One region of the Serratia sp. 25CWL12 genome, then DNA from elsewhere that is predicted to be linked to it. Evidence: predicted binding sites of a transcription regulator. Region 1 holds the regulator's gene; the other holds the start of a gene.
The links. Region 1 encodes ArgR, which controls arginine synthesis, uptake and breakdown. Its sites were predicted from a motif close to ANTGAATAAAAATACANT; they were not measured.

Region 1 (9,023 bases):
GCACTTTAATCACCACATCTTTGCCACGTTTACCGGTGCAATCACGGCTCTGACCATTCTGTCCACGCTCGGCACGGAAAGACTTTTCGAAGCGGTAATCGATCAGGGTATTGAGGTTTTCATCTGCCAGCAGGTAGACGTCACCACCGTCACCACCATCACCGCCATCCGGTCCACCATTGGGGATGTATTTTTCACGGCGGAAGCTCACACAGCCATTACCACCATCACCTGCAACCACCAGGATCGTCGCTTCATCTACAAACTTCATTTACCGTCTCCGTAAATCATTCACCGGGCTACTTCAAGGAAGCAACCAGATGGGGTTTTGCCCGCCTCGGCCACCAATAGTGACCAATTGCGGAAAACATGGCACCGGCTACCACCACAATTGCGCCGACATAGCCGACAATATTCAATGTCGGTGTCACAAATGCCTGTGGCCAGGCCAATGCTAATAAATCTGAAAATAACAGGGTAAATAGCGGGGTCAGCGTCACTAACGCACTCACCTGAGCCGCCTGCCAGCGCGCCATCGCTTCTGCTAGTGCCCCATACCCCACTAGCGTATTGACTCCACAGAAAAATAAGCAGGCCAATTGCCAACTATTCAGTTGAAAAATCACTGCAGGCTTGGCCAGCGGAATTAACATTATTGCACACAAAGTATACAACATTAGCAAGATCTGCGACGAAGCCAAGCGACGCAACAACACTTTCTGCGCCACGCCATAACTCACCCATACCAGTGCTGCACACACCCCCAGTAAAACACCGAGCGTGTAATCTGTCAGCCGGGTGAAGATCTCAACCAAACTAGCGTTGAAAAACAGTATCAGTCCACAGATTAACATCATTGCGCCAATCACCTGAGTCACGCGCATTCTTTCCTTGAGGATCAGTACGCTGGCGAACATCATGCCAACCGGTGACAGTTGACCAATCACCTGTGACGCTGTCGGACTCAGATAGCGCAGCGAAGAACTGAATAATGTGGCGTTACCCAGTAACCCAGCTGTTGCAATGAGCAGTAACCATAACCAGCGTGACTGACGGAACATGTTTACCGGTGGTAAACGCCCACGCAATGCAAGGACCAGCCCTAATCCCACGCCGGCTATCATAAAGCGGTACCAAATAATGGTAAACGGGTCCATCACGGCCAATACTTCTTTCATCGCTATCGGCAATGCGCCCCAGCAAACCGCTGTGGTGAGTGCGAGAAAAATACCAACACCGACCTGCTGTTTTGTTTCCATATGGCTTGTGCCTATGTGCTATCCCCAAGTTCATTCAAGTTATGTGGGGTAGAGGCTGCATCTTGGATGAATTTAGGTCTATACCCGTCACCATTTTAGCTGTAGCGGTAGCCGTGTAGGCAGCAACTTGAAAAATTGGGTATAGCTATAAATGTAAAAAGCCCCGCAACGAATTGCAGGGCTTACATCTCTTTTTTATAAGGCTCGAAAAATTATTCAGCTTCGATGCTGATAAATTTACGATTGCTCGGGCCTTTAACTTCGAATTTGACTTTACCGTCTTTCAAAGCAAACAGAGTGTGGTCTTTACCGCAACCAACGTTGGTGCCTGCGTGGAACTTAGTGCCACGTTGACGAACGATGATGCTGCCTGCTAATACTGCCTCGCCGCCAAAGCGCTTTACGCCCAGACGTTTAGCTTCTGAATCGCGCCCGTTACGAGTCGAGCCGCCAGCTTTTTTGTGTGCCATTAATCCGCTCTCCTAACTTAAGCGCTGATGCCGGTGATTTTAACGTCAGTGAACCACTGACGGTGGCCCTGCTGCTTACGGTAATGCTTACGACGACGAAACTTAACAATCTTGATCTTTTCGCCACGACCATGAGCAACGACTTCTGCCTTGATCTTGCCACCGTCGACGAAAGGAACGCCGATCTTGATATCTTCGCCATTAGCGATCATCAGAATCTGGTCAAACTCAACCGCTTCACCAGTTGCGATGTCCAGCTTTTCCAAGCGAACGGTCTGACCTTCGCTTACTCGGTGTTGTTTACCACCACTTTGGAAAACCGCGTACATATAAAACTCCGCTTTCCGCGTGCCTAACTGTTTAATAGAGGGCGCGCTATAAATATTCACAATAGGGCGCGAATTCTACGCAATAATCCCTCACATGACAAGAGCAGAATAGAGTAGCGCAGTGAAAAAAGAAGAAAAAAAACACAGTTTCGTTCCCGGCGTTTATCTGGAGCATTTTTCTAGTACAATCGGGATGACAGTTACCGCCATGTGCCGATATGAGCAGCGTTCTCATCGCGGTGAAGAGCAACACAACTGAAAAAATATTATGAATCTAGAACAAATTACTGAGTTAACCACGCAAGATATGGCCGCCGTGAACGCCACCATTCTGGAACAATTAAATTCCGATGTTGCGCTCATTAACCAACTTGGCCACTACATTATCAGTAGTGGTGGCAAACGCATTCGCCCGATGATCGCCATTCTGGCGGCGCAGGCGCTGCATTACCAGGGAGATAAGCATATTACCGTCGCTGCTCTGATTGAATTCATTCACACAGCGACCCTACTCCATGATGATGTGGTGGATGAATCCGATATGCGCCGCGGCAAAGCCACCGCGAATGCGGCGTTTGGTAATGCCGCCAGTGTGCTGGTAGGCGATTTTATTTACACCCGTGCTTTCCAGATGATGACCAGCCTGGGGTCATTACCGGTGCTGGCAGTCATGTCCGAAGCGGTCAACGTGATTGCCGAAGGCGAAGTACTGCAATTGATGAATGTCAACGATCCCGACATCAGTGAAGAAAGCTATATGCGGGTCATTTATAGTAAGACGGCCCGTCTGTTTGAAGCAGCGGCGCAATCTTCCGCCATCCTCGCCAATGCCACAAAAGTCGAAGAACAGGCCTTACAGGACTATGGACGTTATCTTGGTACTGCGTTCCAATTAATTGATGACTTGCTCGATTACAGTGCGGATGGAACGACGCTAGGAAAAAATACCGGTGATGACCTGAGTGAAGGTAAACCTACCTTGCCTTTGTTGCACGCTATGCATCATGGCAATGCAGAGCAATCAGCCATGATCCGCCAAGCCATTGAACAGGGGAATGGCCGTCATCTGCTGGAACCGGTTCTGGCAACCATGAGGATGTGCGGTTCTCTCACCTACACACGTCAACGAGCAGAAGAAGAAGCCGATAAAGCGATTACTGCACTGCAAGTATTGCCTGAATCACCATACCGAGACGCCTTGGAAGGATTAGCGCACCTTGCGGTGCAACGTGATTTTTAAGAAATCAGCATTTCCAAATACGCGAAGTCTATGTTGCAGGAAAAAGACGCCGTCTGTTTTGAACAGCGTGGCTCTCTTCGGGGCGGATCCGAATGAGGGCCGCGTAACATAGCCGATAACACCGCTGTTTGAATGGCGACGGATAGAGGCTCGCTTAGCGAGCTTGCTCGGCAAGTTGCAACTGTGGCTATTTATGTTTTTCCGCAATCCATGCCAGCAAGCTGTTCACTCCTTCACGCATCAAAAATGCCATGACCTCTCCCCGCTCCTTTTCTGAAAGGTGGTAATAGTATTCGATCCATACTGCCAGTGGGTCTTGGCGCTCTACGTCATAGATAGCGGGATCCTCACGTAATATCAGCAGGTTTCTGATGTCGGCAGGTAAACTGTCAACATGGTACTCCAGCGCTTTCCCCTGTACTCCTCTGCGGCGACGGCTAACCCAGCCTTCGCGCCTGGCCATTAGGTTGATTCCCTGTGTTGAGGAAGGTAATCCTGCAATGCCGACGAGTTCCTTGGCAGCAAACCACTCGTTTTTCATAACCATGACCCCAGATTTTCATGTAGTTACATTCAACTTTTAGAAACCAATAAGATATTTTTTAGAAACTTAATGGTATTCTGATTTCCGAATAAGCAATTCATGTTGCTTAAACAATTTATCCTGAACTGTTAGTTATACCACTAACAGAACTTTCTCTAATCAAAAAAAGGAATGTAAACATGAATTCACGGAATCTAGATTGGCATCCAGCAGACGTTATCGCGGCGCTGAAGAAAAGAGGTACCACATTGGCAGCAGTTTCACGCGAGGCTGGGCTGAGCTCGTCAACGTTAGCGAATGCACTTTCCCGCCCATGGCCAAAAGGAGAGTGGCTCATTGCCGAGGCCTTGAAGGTGCATCCGGCAGAGATTTGGCCCAGTCGCTATTTTGATCCGCACACCCATCATCTGCTGGATCGGAAAAGTCGCATCAAATCATCCGGGTAATCATGAGAAGCAAAAAGCCGCCGGAACCTATTCCGGCGGCTTATATATTGTGAGCTGAACCAAGCAATCAGTTATTAATAAATTTTTCACCCAGCTCAATATCTTGGTGCAGGACGTCCAGCATGTCATTCAGCGCTTTTTGTTCAAAATCGCTCAGCAGTCCAATGTCTTTCCGTTCTGCAATGCCGTTGACGCCAAGCACTAGGGGTTGTGCAAAGAAACGTGCGTATTTGCCATCACCTTCAACATAGGCACATTCTACGATCCCCTTTTCACCACTCAAGGCGCGCACCAGCGAGAGGCCAAAACGTGCCGCAGCCTGCCCCATGGAGAGCGTAGCGGAGCCACCACCAGCCTTGGCTTCAACCACTTCGGTTCCCGCATTCTGAATGCGTTTGGTTAAATCTGCCACTTCCTGAGAACTAAAGCTGACGCCAGGGATCTGTGACAGTAGAGGCAGAATGGTGACACCAGAGTGGCCGCCAATCACTGCCACATTCAACTCTTCCGGCTGCTTACCTTTCAACTCTGCCACAAACGTATCAGAACGGATAACATCGAGCAAAGTTACCCCAAACAGCTTGTTTTTATCGTAAACACCGGCTTTTTTCATCACTTCAGCAGCAATAGCCACTGTGGTGTTGACCGGGTTGGTAATAATACCAATACAGGCTTTCGGGCAAGTTTTAGCCACTTGTTCCATCAGGTTACGTACTATCCCTGCATTAACATTGAACAGATCGGAACGATCCATTCCAGGTTTACGCGCGACACCCGCTGATATCAACACCACATCGGCTCCCTGTAACGCAGGGGTGGCATCTTCACCACTGAAACCTTTAATTTTAACTGCCGTTGGGATATGGCTTAAGTCAACAGCAACGCCTGGTGTAACGGGTGCTATGTCGTAAAGAGAGAGTTCAGAACCTGAAGGAAGTTGGGTCTTGAGTAGAAGGGCGAGGGCTTGGCCAATACCACCAGCAGCACCGAGAACTGCAACTTTCATCCTATACTCCTTTTATTATCTTAAATATATAAACGCCGTGAATTCTTTGGCCCGGGACCTTAATTTATTACTCCTTTTAAAACAACCCATTAACAGCCTGTTTTAGATCTGGCGCAATAAAATGGTCTGCAGCGAGGCTATTTTAGATTAAATGCCCGATGCATTGAGGGCATAGCGCACAATAATCAAAAATAACATGCATTATTTTACAATTAAGTTAACCGCTGTTCACATTACACCCTTACGTAACATAATAACAACATCATTTTAATCATATTACTGCGCCCCCCAGACGTGTTGCTTCTCATTGGAACAGCCTATTCATGAGATAAATATCTTACTAAGGTTGCCTCCTTTCTTCGTCCTCGGTGTATTACTGTTGGTCACCACTACATCAAGTTTGCATAAAAATTCATTTATATGCATAATCAAAACGTCTCCCTCCACATTTCACGGTGTAAAATGCGTAATCCTGCAAAACAGGAAGACCTGACCAAAGCGTTTAAAGCGTTATTGAAAGAAGAAAAGTTCAGTTCACAAGGTGAAATCGTTTTAGCGCTGCAGGAAGAAGGCTTCGAGAATATTAACCAGTCAAAAGTGTCCCGTATGTTAACCAAGTTCGGGGCGGTGCGTACACGTAATGCAAAAATGGAAATGGTGTACTGCCTACCTGCTGAACTCGGTGTCCCCACCACCACCAGTCCGCTAAAAAACCTGGTGCTGGATATCGACCATAATGATGCCATGGTAGTGATTCGTACCAGTCCAGGCGCGGCACAATTGATTGCTCGTTTGTTAGATTCACTGGGGAAAGCAGAAGGGATTCTGGGAACCATTGCAGGTGACGACACTATTTTCATCACTCCTGCCAGCACCTTTACAGCACTTCAGCTCCATGAGGCCATTTTGATGCTGTTCGAGCAGGAGCTTTAGTGCACCCGTCGCCATTCAAACTGCAGGGTTGTTGGTTTCATGACGCGCCCCATCCTTGGGGCTAGACCGAACCCGATCAGCACAAGTGTTTTATTAAACCTGTTTTGTCAAACCACCGGGCTATTTTGAGTGTCCATCGATGAAATCAGTCGTTCTCTTGTGACTCTGCTTTATTAGCCAGCGCCGATAACAGTTTGTCATGAATACCGCCAAAGCCGCCATTGCTCATCACCAAAACATGGTCACCTGGCAGCGCCGTTTTGATGATCATCTCCAGCAACGTATCAAGGTCAGCACTCCAATGCGCTGGCTGCACACAGGCCTCTGCCACCTCTGCGATTTGCCATGGAATATGATGAGGCTGAAACAGGAACACTTCATCAGCACGCCCTAAAGAAGGTGCCAAGTCATTTTTGCTGATCCCCATCTTCATGGTGTTTGAACGGGGTTCCAGTACAGCAAGAATACGTGCCGTTCCGCCCACTTTGCCACGCAAAGCCGCCAACGTGGCCAGAATAGCCGTTGGATGATGAGCAAAGTCATCATAAACCGTGACACCAGCCGCCTCTCCACGCAACTCCAAACGACGGCGGGCATTAATAAAATCACCCAACGCCTGGCAAGCATCAGCCGGTTGCACACCAATATGGCGCGTAGCAGCAATCGCCATCAGACCATTATGCATGTTGTGCTCACCCACCAACGACCAGTTAACCTCTCCCACTTTCTCACCATCGAGGTATACCGCGTAGTGGCTAGCATCCGCTGTCAGCTTCTGCGCACGCCAACTTCCTTCATCGCCGACCCACTCCTGTTCACTCCAACAGCCCATCGCCATCACTTGTTTCAGCTGTATGTCGTTCTCCGGCAGAATAATTTTGCCCTTGCCCGGCACCAAGCGCACCAGATGGTGGAACTGTTTCTGGATCGCTTTCAGATCATCAAAGATATCCGCATGGTCGAACTCAAGGTTGTTCATGATCAGCGTTCGTGGGCTGTAGTGGACAAACTTGGAACGCTTATCGAAGAAGGCACAATCGTATTCATCAGCTTCAATAACAAAGAACGGGCTACCACCGAGGCGCGCAGAAACATCAAAATTACCCGGCACACCCCCAATCACAAAACCCGGCTGGTAACCACAAGCTTCCAGGATCCAGGTTGCCATCCCTGCAGTGGTGGTTTTACCGTGTGTACCTGCCACGGCCAACACCCAGCGATCACGCAATACATGATCATGTAACCACTGAGGACCCGACACATAAGGGATACCCTGTTCCAATACCGCTTCCACGCAAGGATTACCTCGACTCATCGCATTGCCGATGATCACCAAATCGGGTACTGGTATCAATTGAGCGGGGTCATACCCTTGTATCAGGTCAATTCCCTGGTTTTCCAGCAAGGTGCTCATTGGCGGATAAACGTTCGCATCTGAACCTGTCACGTCATGTCCAAGGGAACGAGCCAACATCGCCAGCCCGCCCATAAAGGTGCCACAGATCCCAAGAATATGTATGCGCATTAGCTTTCTCATTTAAGTGCATCGATTTAGTACTTATTCTAACCTTCAAAATCTCACAGAAGAAACGGATTTGCCTATGAATAATGGGTCACTTTGGACTACACTGCTAGCGAAAATGTTAGCAGTGAGCTAACAGGCCGCTATCCATCCGTAACCTCTGGGATTGTGTTATGAAAACGTTAGGCGAATTTATCGTCGAGAAACAACACGACTTCTCTCACGCTACTGGCGAACTATCTGCATTACTTTCCGCCATTAAGCTGGGTGCAAAAATCATTCACCGTGATATCAACAAAGCCGGTTTAGTTGATATTCTGGGAACCAATGGTATTTCAAACGTACAGGGTGAAGCTCAGATGAAGCTGGACCTGTTCGCCAATGAAAAACTCAAAGCCGCATTGAAGGCTCGCGGCGAAGTTGCGGGTATCGCTTCAGAAGAAGAGGACGAGATTGTTATTTTCGAAGGCGAACGCGCTGAGAATGCCAAATACGTCGTGTTGATGGATCCATTGGATGGCTCATCCAATATTGATGTCAACGTCTCAGTCGGAACCATATTCTCCATCTATCGCCGTATCACGCCATTGGGTATTCCTGTCACTGAAGCTGATTTCCTGCAACCGGGTAGCGCACAGGTTGCTGCTGGTTACGTGGTGTATGGTTCATCCACCATGTTGGTTTATACCACTGGCTGTGGCGTACATGCCTTTACCTATGATCCCTCTCTGGGGGTGTTCTGCCTCTCTCACGAGAAAGTCCACTTCCCAGAAACCGCCTGTATGTACTCCATCAACGAAGGTAATTACATCAAATTCCCTCTTGGAGTAAAAAAATACATTAAATACTGCCAGGAACAGGATGAGGCCACTCGGCGTCCTTATACCTCGCGCTATATCGGCTCATTAGTGGCTGACTTCCACCGCAACCTGCTGAAAGGCGGCATCTACATTTATCCAAGCACCGCCAGTCACCCAACCGGCAAACTCCGCTTGCTGTATGAATGCAACCCGATGGCCTTTCTGGCAGAACAGGCGGGCGGAAAAGCCACTGATGGTAAAAAACGCATTCTGGACATTGTGCCGGAACAATTACACCAGCGTGTGCCGTTCTTCGTCGGCACCAAGTCAATGGTGGAAGAAGCAGAGCGTTTTATTGCTGAGTTTCCTGACGAATAACCCCTACCGCCATCCATATTGCCCCCCTCAGCTGCAGGGGGAAGGTCTAGGGACGGACCTAGTACCCAGTTCGATCCCCCTAGAGCTTGATTAACT
Region 2 (9,023 bases), 630 kb from region 1:
GCGTAGAGCGGGTCACTATCTGGAGCGATGTCGCGGGTGTTTACAGTGCTGATCCGCGCAAAGTGAAAGATGCCTGCCTGTTGCCGCTGTTGCGTCTGGATGAAGCCAGCGAATTGGCACGTTTGGCAGCGCCGGTTCTGCATACCCGGACATTGCAGCCGGTATCTGGCAGCGATATTGATTTACAACTACGTTGTAGCTACCAACCTGAGCAGGGCTCGACACGTATTGAACGTGTGTTGGCCTCCGGTACTGGTGCCAAGATAGTCACCAGCCATGATGATGTTTGCCTGATTGAGTTCAGTGTCGCTCCGCAGCGTGACTTCAAGCTGGGGCGGCAAGAGTTGGAACTGGTGCTCAAGCGTGCACAGATAAAACCCTTGGCGGTGGGGCTGCACCCCGATCGTAGTCTGATCCAATTGTGCTATACCTCGGAAGTGGCGGGGAGTGCGCTGGACATCTTAAAGGCTGCGGGGTTGCCCGGTACCTTGCAACTGCGTGAAGGCTTGGCGCTGGTGGCGTTGGTCGGCGCTGGCGTTGGTAAGAATCCGCTGCATAGCCATCGCTTCTATCAGCAATTGAAAGATCAACCGGTAGAATTTATCTGGCAAGCAGAGGATGGCATCAGCCTGGTAGCTGTATTACGCCAGGGGCCCACCAGTCTGTTGATTCAGGGCTTGCACCAGACGCTGTTCCGAGCGGAAAAGCGCATTGGGCTGGTGTTGTTTGGCAAGGGTAATATCGGCTCGCGTTGGTTGGAATTGTTTGCTCGTGAGCAGACCAACCTCTCTGCGCGCAGTGGCTTTGAATTTATTCTGGCGGGGGTGGTGGATAGCAGTCGCAGTTTACTGGATTACCAGGGGCTGGATGCCAGCCGTGCGTTAGCGTTCTTTGACGAAGAAGCCCAGCAGTTGGATGAAGAATCCCTGTTCTTGTGGATGCGAGCACACCCGTTTGACGATTTGGTGGTCCTTGATGTCACTGCCAGTGGCAATCTGGCGGATCAGTATCTGGATTTTGCCAGCTATGGTTTTCATGTGATCAGCGCCAATAAACTTGCCGGGGCGTCCAGTGGTGCCAATTACCGTCAGGTGCGTGATGCGTTTGCCAAGACCGGGCGTCACTGGTTGTATAACGCCACGGTGGGTGCCGGGTTGCCGGTGAATTATGCGGTACGCGATCTGCGCGACAGCGGTGACAGTATCTTGGCGATCAGTGGTGTTTTCTCCGGTACCCTCTCTTGGTTATTCCTGCAGTTTGACGGCACGGTGCCCTTCACTGAACTGGTGGATCAGGCCTGGCAGCAAGGACTGACGGAACCGGACCCGCGGGCTGATTTGTCGGGGCAGGATGTGATGCGCAAACTGGTGATCCTGGCGCGGGAAGCGGGTTATGACCTGGAGCCTAACCAGGTTCGTGTTGAATCGTTGGTGCCAGCAGGTGCCGAGCAAGGTTCTATCGATCAGTTTTTTGAAAACGGCGATACCCTGAATCAGCAAATGTTGCAGCGTTATGAAGCCGCCAACGAAATGGGCTTGGTGCTGCGTCACGTGGCGCGTTTCGATGCCAATGGTAAAGCACGTGTGGGGGTTGAGGCGGTGCGACCAGAACATCCACTGGCTTCGCTGTTGCCTTGTGACAACGTGTTTGCCATTGAAAGCCGTTGGTATCGGGATAACCCACTGGTGATCCGTGGCCCAGGGGCTGGGCGCGATGTTACCGCCGGGGCCATTCAGTCTGATCTTAACCGTTTGGCACAGTTACTTTAAGTCGCCCTATCCGTCGTCATTCAAGCTGCCAGGGCTATCCTCGCCACTTGAATGATGGCGCTTGTGACCCCGAACATGAAATTTTTTCACATAGCGTGAGAATTAATCATCGTCTTACGCTTACTTTCCTGTTGACTCTTCAGGCAACATCCGGCATTTTCTCTTTAGACGTCTAAACGTATAGACGCTTATTTGGCGATATTGAGATAAGAGGCGGGCAGGGAATGAGTTTTTTTCACGCAAACCAGCGGGAAGCGCTGAATCAGAGTTTGGCAGAGTTAAATGGCCAGATTAATGTGTCGTTCGAGTTTTTCCCTCCGCGTACCAGCGAGATGGAAGAGACCTTGTGGCAATCGATTGATCGCCTGAGCAGCCTCAAACCCAAATTTGTTTCCGTTACTTACGGTGCCAACTCAGGTGAACGTGATCGCACCCATAGCATCATCAAAGGGATTAAAGAGCGCACTGGCCTGGTTGCCGCCCCGCACTTAACCTGTATTGATGCTACTCCATCACAGCTTATTGATATTGCCACTGATTACTGGAATAGCGGTATTCGTCATATTGTCGCTCTGCGCGGTGATTTACCCCCGGATAGTGGCAAACCTGAAATGTATGCTGCCGACTTGGTCACGCTGCTGAAAAGTGTTGGCGATTTTGATATTTCGGTAGCGGCTTATCCAGAAGTTCATCCAGAAGCAAAAAGTGCCCAGGCAGATTTGATCAACCTCAAACACAAAATTGATGCGGGTGCTAACCGTGCTATAACCCAATTTTTCTTTGATGTAGAAAGCTATCTGCGTTTTCGTGACCGTTGCGTGGCGACCGGTATTGATGTGGAAATTGTGCCGGGTATTCTGCCCGTCTCCAATTTCAAACAACTACAGCGCTTTGCCACCATGACTAACGTGCGGGTGCCAAACTGGATGAGCAGTATGTTTGCCGGGTTGGATGATGACCCGGAAACGCGCAAGATGGTCGGTGCTAATATTGCGATGGATATGGTGAAGATATTAAGCCGCGAAGGGGTAAAAGATTTCCACTTCTACACGCTTAACCGTGCGGAAATGAGCTATGCCATCTGCCATACGTTAGGGGTTCGCCCGGCGGTTTAAATCAACGCGGATATAACACTAAGAATACCCAAGGTACTGTAATGGCAGTACCTTGGGTTGAGATTGAGTATCACCTAGCCAGTGTTACGCATCCCGGCAGCAACACCGGCGATAGTGACCATCAGCGCCTGTTCAACTTGGGGATCCGGTTGTTCCAACTGGCGTGAGCGGTACAGCAGCTCTGCCTGTAGAACGTTGAGCGGATCGGTATAAACATTACGCAAGGCGATAGATTCAGCGATCCACGGTAGCGCTTCCATCAGATGATCGTCATTGGCGATGGTCAGCACGGCCTTGATATCGCTCTCCAACTGATCACGTAACTGTTTGCCCAATGGCCACAGCGACTTATCCACCAAGCGCTGATCATAGTATTCGGTCAACCAGAGATCGGTCTTGGAAAACACCATTTCCAGCATAGCAATGCGGGTAGAAAAGAACGGCCAGTCGCGGCACATGGCTTCTAACTGGTCTTGCTTGCCCGCTTTCACTGCTTCTTGCAAACCCGCACCTGCACCCAGCCAGGCTGGCAGCATCAGGCGATTCTGGGTCCAGGCGAAGATCCAGGGAATAGCACGCAGGCTTTCTACGCCGCCGTTCGGGCGCCGTTTTGCCGGGCGCGAACCCAGGGGCAGCTTAGCTAGCTCCTGCTCTGGTGTTGCCGCACGGAAATAGGGGACAAAATCCGGATTTTCACGCACATAACCCCGGTACATTTTGCATGAAGTCTCGGACAGTTCGTCCATTAATGTGCGCCATTCTGGCTTGGGTTCCGGTGGCGGCAGTAGGTTGGCTTCCAGAATCGCACTGGTATACAGCGCCAGACTACTGATGGTGACTTCAGGCAGACCGAATTTAAAGCGGATCATCTCCCCTTGTTCGGTAACACGTAAGCCACCTTTTAGGCTGCCTGGTGGTTGCGATAGCAGTGCAGCATGTGCCGGCGCACCGCCACGGCCAATGGAGCCACCGCGACCATGGAACAACGTCAGGGCGACGCCTGCTTTTTCACAGGTTTTGATCAGCGCATCCTGTGCCCGGTATTGCGCCCAAGAGGCGGCCATTACCCCGGCATCTTTCGCGGAGTCGGAATAACCGATCATCACCATCTGCTTGCCCTGAATAAAGCCACGATACCAGTCAATATTCAGCAACTGTGTCATGACATCGTCGGCATTGTTCAGGTCGTCAAGCGTTTCAAACAGTGGCGCGACGGGCAGAGCGAATGGACAACCGGCTTCTTTCAGCAGCAGATGCACCGCTAATACATCAGACGGGGTGCGCGCCATCGAAATGACATAAGCGGCAATGGAACCTTGTGGTGCTTCGGCGATCACTTTGCAGGTTTCCAGTACTTCCTTGGTTTCGCTGCTGGGTTCCCATTTCAAAGGAATCAACGGGCGCTTGGAGCTTAACTCACGGATCAAAAATGCCTGCTTATCGGCTTCTGACCAGCTTTCATAATCCCCTAGCCCCAAATAGCGTGTCAGTTCGGCGAGGGCTTCAGTGTGGCGAGTGCTTTCCTGGCGAACATCGATACGAACCAGCGGGACACCGAAGCAGCGCACGCGGCGTAACGTATCCAACAGTTGGCCGTTGGCAATGATGCCCATGCCACAGGCGACCAATGAGCGATAACAGGCATATAACGGTTCCCACAATTGCTCATTGTTTTCCAACAGGTTGTGCGGGCGCAGAACACGTTGACCTTTCAGGCACTCTTCAAGGTAGTCCTGAGTGCTCATCAACTGGCTGCGTAGTTGTTTCATTAATTCGCGGTAAGGTTCTTGTACCTCGTCACCACCCGCCAGTGCACGCAACTCTGGCGTACATTCGGTCATCGATAGCTCGGAAACCAATACCTGAATATCACGAGTAAACAGGTCACAGGCTTTCCAGCGGCTTAATAACAGCACATGGCGAGTGATTTCAGCAGTAACATTGGGGTTACCATCGCGGTCTCCCCCCATCCAGGAAGTGAATCTGATGGGAACCGCTTCTACTGGCAGGCGGTAATCAATGGATTTTTCCAACTGTTCGTTAAACTCGCGCAAGAAAGCGGGTACGCCTTCCCACAGACTGTTTTCCACCACAGCAAAGCCCCATTTGGCTTCATCAACCGGTGATGGGCGATTTTTACGCATTTCATCAGTATGCCAGGACTGTGCCACCAATTGGCGCAGGCGGCGCATGATTTTATTGCGCTGATAGTCGGCCAAATCGTTATGGTCCAACTGACTGAGACAGGTGTTAACCTCAACCAGTTTGTGGATCAGGGTACGACGGGTAATTTCGGTTGGGTGAGCGGTCAACACCAATTCGATGGAGAGATCAGCCACCGCATTCTGTAACTCTTTGTCGCTGATTTTTTTGTCTTTCAGCCGAACAAACAGTTGAGCCAAGGCTTCTGGGTTGCTGAGGGCTTCACCATGGGGCGAAATACTATGATATTGCTCAGCAACGTTAGTCAGATTCAGGAATTGGCTGAAAGCACGAGCAACGGGCAGCAGTTCATCATTAGACAGGTTTTGTAGCGTCGATAACAGCTCCTGACGATGGACTTCACTACCTGCACGTGAAGATTTGGACAGCTTACGGATAGTTTCAACCCGATCGAGAATATGTTCACCCAGCGCTTCTTTAATCGTATCGCCGAGCAATTTGCCGAGCATACTGACATTACTGCGCATTGCCGAATATTGTTCGTTCATATGACCCTGACCCACTCCTCTGTAAACTCATCATCTCCTGGCTATGGCGTTACTGCCTTCCGCCTGAAAGTATTGAGTACATAATTTTCATCTTGTAAGTAAATTTCACGTGTCTGGTGAAGACAACTCACTTCATCGTGCCACGTGCTGGCCTAATCATTAATTGACACTATTTTTAGCAAAAAAACATAAAAATCAGCGTATTTTCTGAAATTTAATTACAGCCCATCGGTTATCAGTTTGGCTTATCACCCGACGAACTACCTCTTTAGATGTAAATAATGGACTGTTAGTTGCTGTTTATCCATTAGTTATTGTTGGCAAAAATGGTCGACCAATTCTGCTAGCAACCTACGGGTTGGCTCAATAAACGCCATATCAAGATATTCGTCAGGTTGATGCGCTTGGTTGATCGAACCCGGCCCTAACACCAGCGTTGGGCACACATTTTGGATAAACGGCGCTTCGGTACAGTAGTTAACCACTTCGGTACGGGAGCCGAGCAACTTCTCAATGACCGCGACCATGTGGTGGTCGGTAGGGCATTCATAACCCGGAATGGGCGGATGCAGTTCATCAATGGTTAAACGGCCCGGCCAGCGTTGGATGACGGGATCCAGTGCCTGGTGTAGCAGCTCGTTGATGTTATCCAGTGTCATACCGGGTAATGGGCGAATATCCATATGTAATTCGCAACAGGCACAAATACGGTTGGCCGCATCTCCGCCGTTGATATGACCGAAGTTCATGGTTGGATAGGGCACGGCAAAGGCGGGATTGTGGTAGCGCTCCTGCAGTGTCTTGCGTAATGTCATCAGATGCCCGATGGACTCATGCATCAGATCGATGGCATTCACGCCACGAGCCGGGTCGCTTGAATGACCAGACTGACCCACGATGCGGATCGCATTGGAAATATGGCCTTTATGGGCACGTACTGGTTGCAGAGATGTCGGCTCGCCAATAATGGCAAAGTCTGGGCGGATTTTGCTCGAGGCGGCAAAATAACGGGCCCCGGCCATGGTGGTTTCTTCATCTGCCGTAGCCAGAATATACAGCGGCTTAGTCAGTTTTCCGGGGTCAATATCGCGTACTGTATCGAGCACAAAGGCAAAGAAGCCTTTCATATCGGCAGTACCCAGCCCATAAAGCTTGTTGTCGTGTTCGGTTAAGGTAAAGGGGTCGCGTGTCCAGCGGCCCTGGTCATAGGGTACGGTGTCGGTATGACCGGCCAGCAGCAACCCACCGGGGCCTTCCCCCATACTTGCCAACAGGTTGAACTTGTTGCGGGTGTCTGGCACCGGTTGTACATCGACACGGAAACCCAGATCGCTAAACCAACTGGCCAGTAAGTTGATTAATGTTTCATTACTCTGATCCAGGTCAGCATCGGTGGCACTGATCGATTCTGTGCTTATCAGTGCCCGGTACAACTCAATAAATGAGGGTAATTTCATCTTCACTGTTGACAGCCTTTGGTTAGGGTAGTATCAATATTCATGCATTTATTCTGAATAAAAATACATTAAATAAGAGCGTAAAGGAAACGACGCCTGGATGTTGTTCAAAACATCAACGCTCAACCATCGGGGTGACCGGCACAATTATGCGCTTAAACCCTGCGACCAGAGTCACCCATGACTCTTACTGTTAGCCAAGAAGGTGAAAGGCCACATGTTGAATACGCTGATTGTTGGTGCCAGCGGTTATGCCGGAGCGGAGCTTACGGCTTACCTGAATCGTCATCCACATATGAACATAACCGCTTTAGCGGTTTCAGCGCAAAGTGCAGATGCAGGAAAATTACTTTCTGACCTGCATCCTCAATTAAAAGGTATCGTTGACCTGCCATTGCAACCCCTGGTTGACCCTGCCGCTGCCGCAAAAGACATTGATGTGGTTTTCCTGGCTACCGCCCATGAGGTGAGCCATGACATCGCCCCCATCTTTCTGGCGGCAGGGTGCGTGGTGTTCGATCTCTCCGGTGCATTCCGTGTACAGGATCGCCAATTCTATAGTCAATATTATGGTTTTCAACACCAGCATGAACAGTGGCTGTCTCAGGCAGTTTACGGTCTGGCGGAGTGGCAGGGTGAAAAACTCAAACAGGCACAGCTGATTGCAGTACCTGGCTGCTACCCGACCGCAGCACAATTGGCCTTAAAACCGCTCATTGATAAACAACTGCTGGATCTGACGCAATGGCCGGTGATCAATGCCGTCAGCGGCGTGAGCGGTGCGGGCCGTAAAGCCAGTGTCGCCACCAGTTTCTGCGAAGTGAGCCTTCAGCCTTATGGCCTGTTTAACCATCGTCATCAGCCAGAGATAGCAACTCATCTCGGGGTGCCGGTGATCTTTACCCCCCATTTAGGGAGTTTCCCGCGCGGAATTTTGGCCACCATCACCTGCCGCTTGAAAGCCGGTGTCACCGCACAAGATGTGGCAGCGGTTTACCATGGGGCCTACGACGATAAACCGCTGGTACGGTTGTATGACCAAGGCATGCCAGCGCTGAAATCTGTGGTGGGGCTACCGTTCTGTGATATTGGTTTTGCTGTTCAGGGTGAGCATCTGATTACCGTGGCAGCAGAGGATAACCTGTTGAAAGGGGCTGCGGCGCAGGCGGTGCAGTGCCTGAATATCCGTTTTGGGTTCCCGGAAACCCAGTCATTAATCTAATATTTACCCCATAGGCGTTCAGTTGTCGCCAAGTCGCCACGTTAACCGTGGCGCCGAAATTTTGACGGCAGTGACACCGCGTGGCAACTTGTAAGAGAGAGTATAAGCGTGAGTACACAGCAATGAATCCATTGATTATCAAATTAGGTGGTGTGCTATTAGACAGTGAAGAAGCGCTGGAGCGTTTGTTTACTGCGCTGGATACCTACCGTCAGGAGCATCAGCGCCCGCTGGTGATTGTCCATGGCGGTGGTTGCCTGGTGGACGAGCTAATGAAACAGCTCTCTTTGCCGGTGGTGAAGAAGAACGGTTTGCGCGTTACACCGGCTGAACAAATCGATATTATTACCGGTGCGCTGGCGGGTACTGCCAACAAAACCCTGCTGGCATGGGCGCTGAAGCACAAAATCAACGCTGTGGGTTTGAGCCTGGCAGACGGTGGCAGTGTGGCGGTTACGCAGTTGGATCCTGAGTTGGGCCATGTGGGGCAAGCGTTACCGGGTTCGCCGGTGCTGCTCAATATGTTGCTCACGGCGGGTTACCTGCCAGTGATCAGCTCTATCGGTATTACTGCCCAAGGCCAACTGATGAATGTGAACGCTGATCAGGCGGCGACCGCTCTGGCAGCCACGCTAGGGGCTGATTTAATCCTGCTGTCAGATGTCAGTGGCATTCTTGATGGTAAAGGGCAGCGCATCGCAGAAATGACGGCGCAAAAAGCTGAACAACTGATTGATGAAGGCATTATC

Region 2: the regulator ArgR is predicted to act here: its motif matches at 7,105-7,122, upstream of argC (N-acetyl-gamma-glutamyl-phosphate reductase).

What each region holds. Positions count from the first base shown of each region.
Region 1 covers NZ_CM147698.1:3,654,814-3,663,836, forward strand. Annotated here, with positions in the region: gene cgtA (Obg family GTPase CgtA) at 1-271, opposite strand, end outside; gene ACX9GV_RS15805 (DMT family transporter) at 300-1,259, opposite strand; gene rpmA (50S ribosomal protein L27) at 1,472-1,729, opposite strand; gene rplU (50S ribosomal protein L21) at 1,747-2,058, opposite strand; gene ACX9GV_RS15820 (hypothetical protein) at 2,180-2,317, shown strand; gene ispB (octaprenyl diphosphate synthase) at 2,327-3,298, shown strand; gene ACX9GV_RS15830 (DNA-binding protein) at 3,486-3,839, opposite strand; gene ACX9GV_RS15835 (helix-turn-helix domain-containing protein) at 4,022-4,288, shown strand; gene mdh (malate dehydrogenase) at 4,356-5,294, opposite strand; gene argR (transcriptional regulator ArgR) at 5,757-6,227, shown strand; gene mpl (UDP-N-acetylmuramate:L-alanyl-gamma-D-glutamyl-meso-diaminopimelate ligase) at 6,373-7,752, opposite strand; gene fbp (class 1 fructose-bisphosphatase) at 7,923-8,927, shown strand.
Region 2 covers NZ_CM147698.1:4,286,176-4,295,198, forward strand. Annotated here, with positions in the region: gene ACX9GV_RS18660 (bifunctional aspartate kinase/homoserine dehydrogenase II) at 1-1,769, shown strand, start outside; gene metF (methylenetetrahydrofolate reductase) at 1,994-2,884, shown strand; gene ppc (phosphoenolpyruvate carboxylase) at 2,959-5,595, opposite strand; gene argE (acetylornithine deacetylase) at 5,907-7,052, opposite strand; gene argC (N-acetyl-gamma-glutamyl-phosphate reductase) at 7,270-8,274, shown strand; gene argB (acetylglutamate kinase) at 8,397-9,023, shown strand, end outside.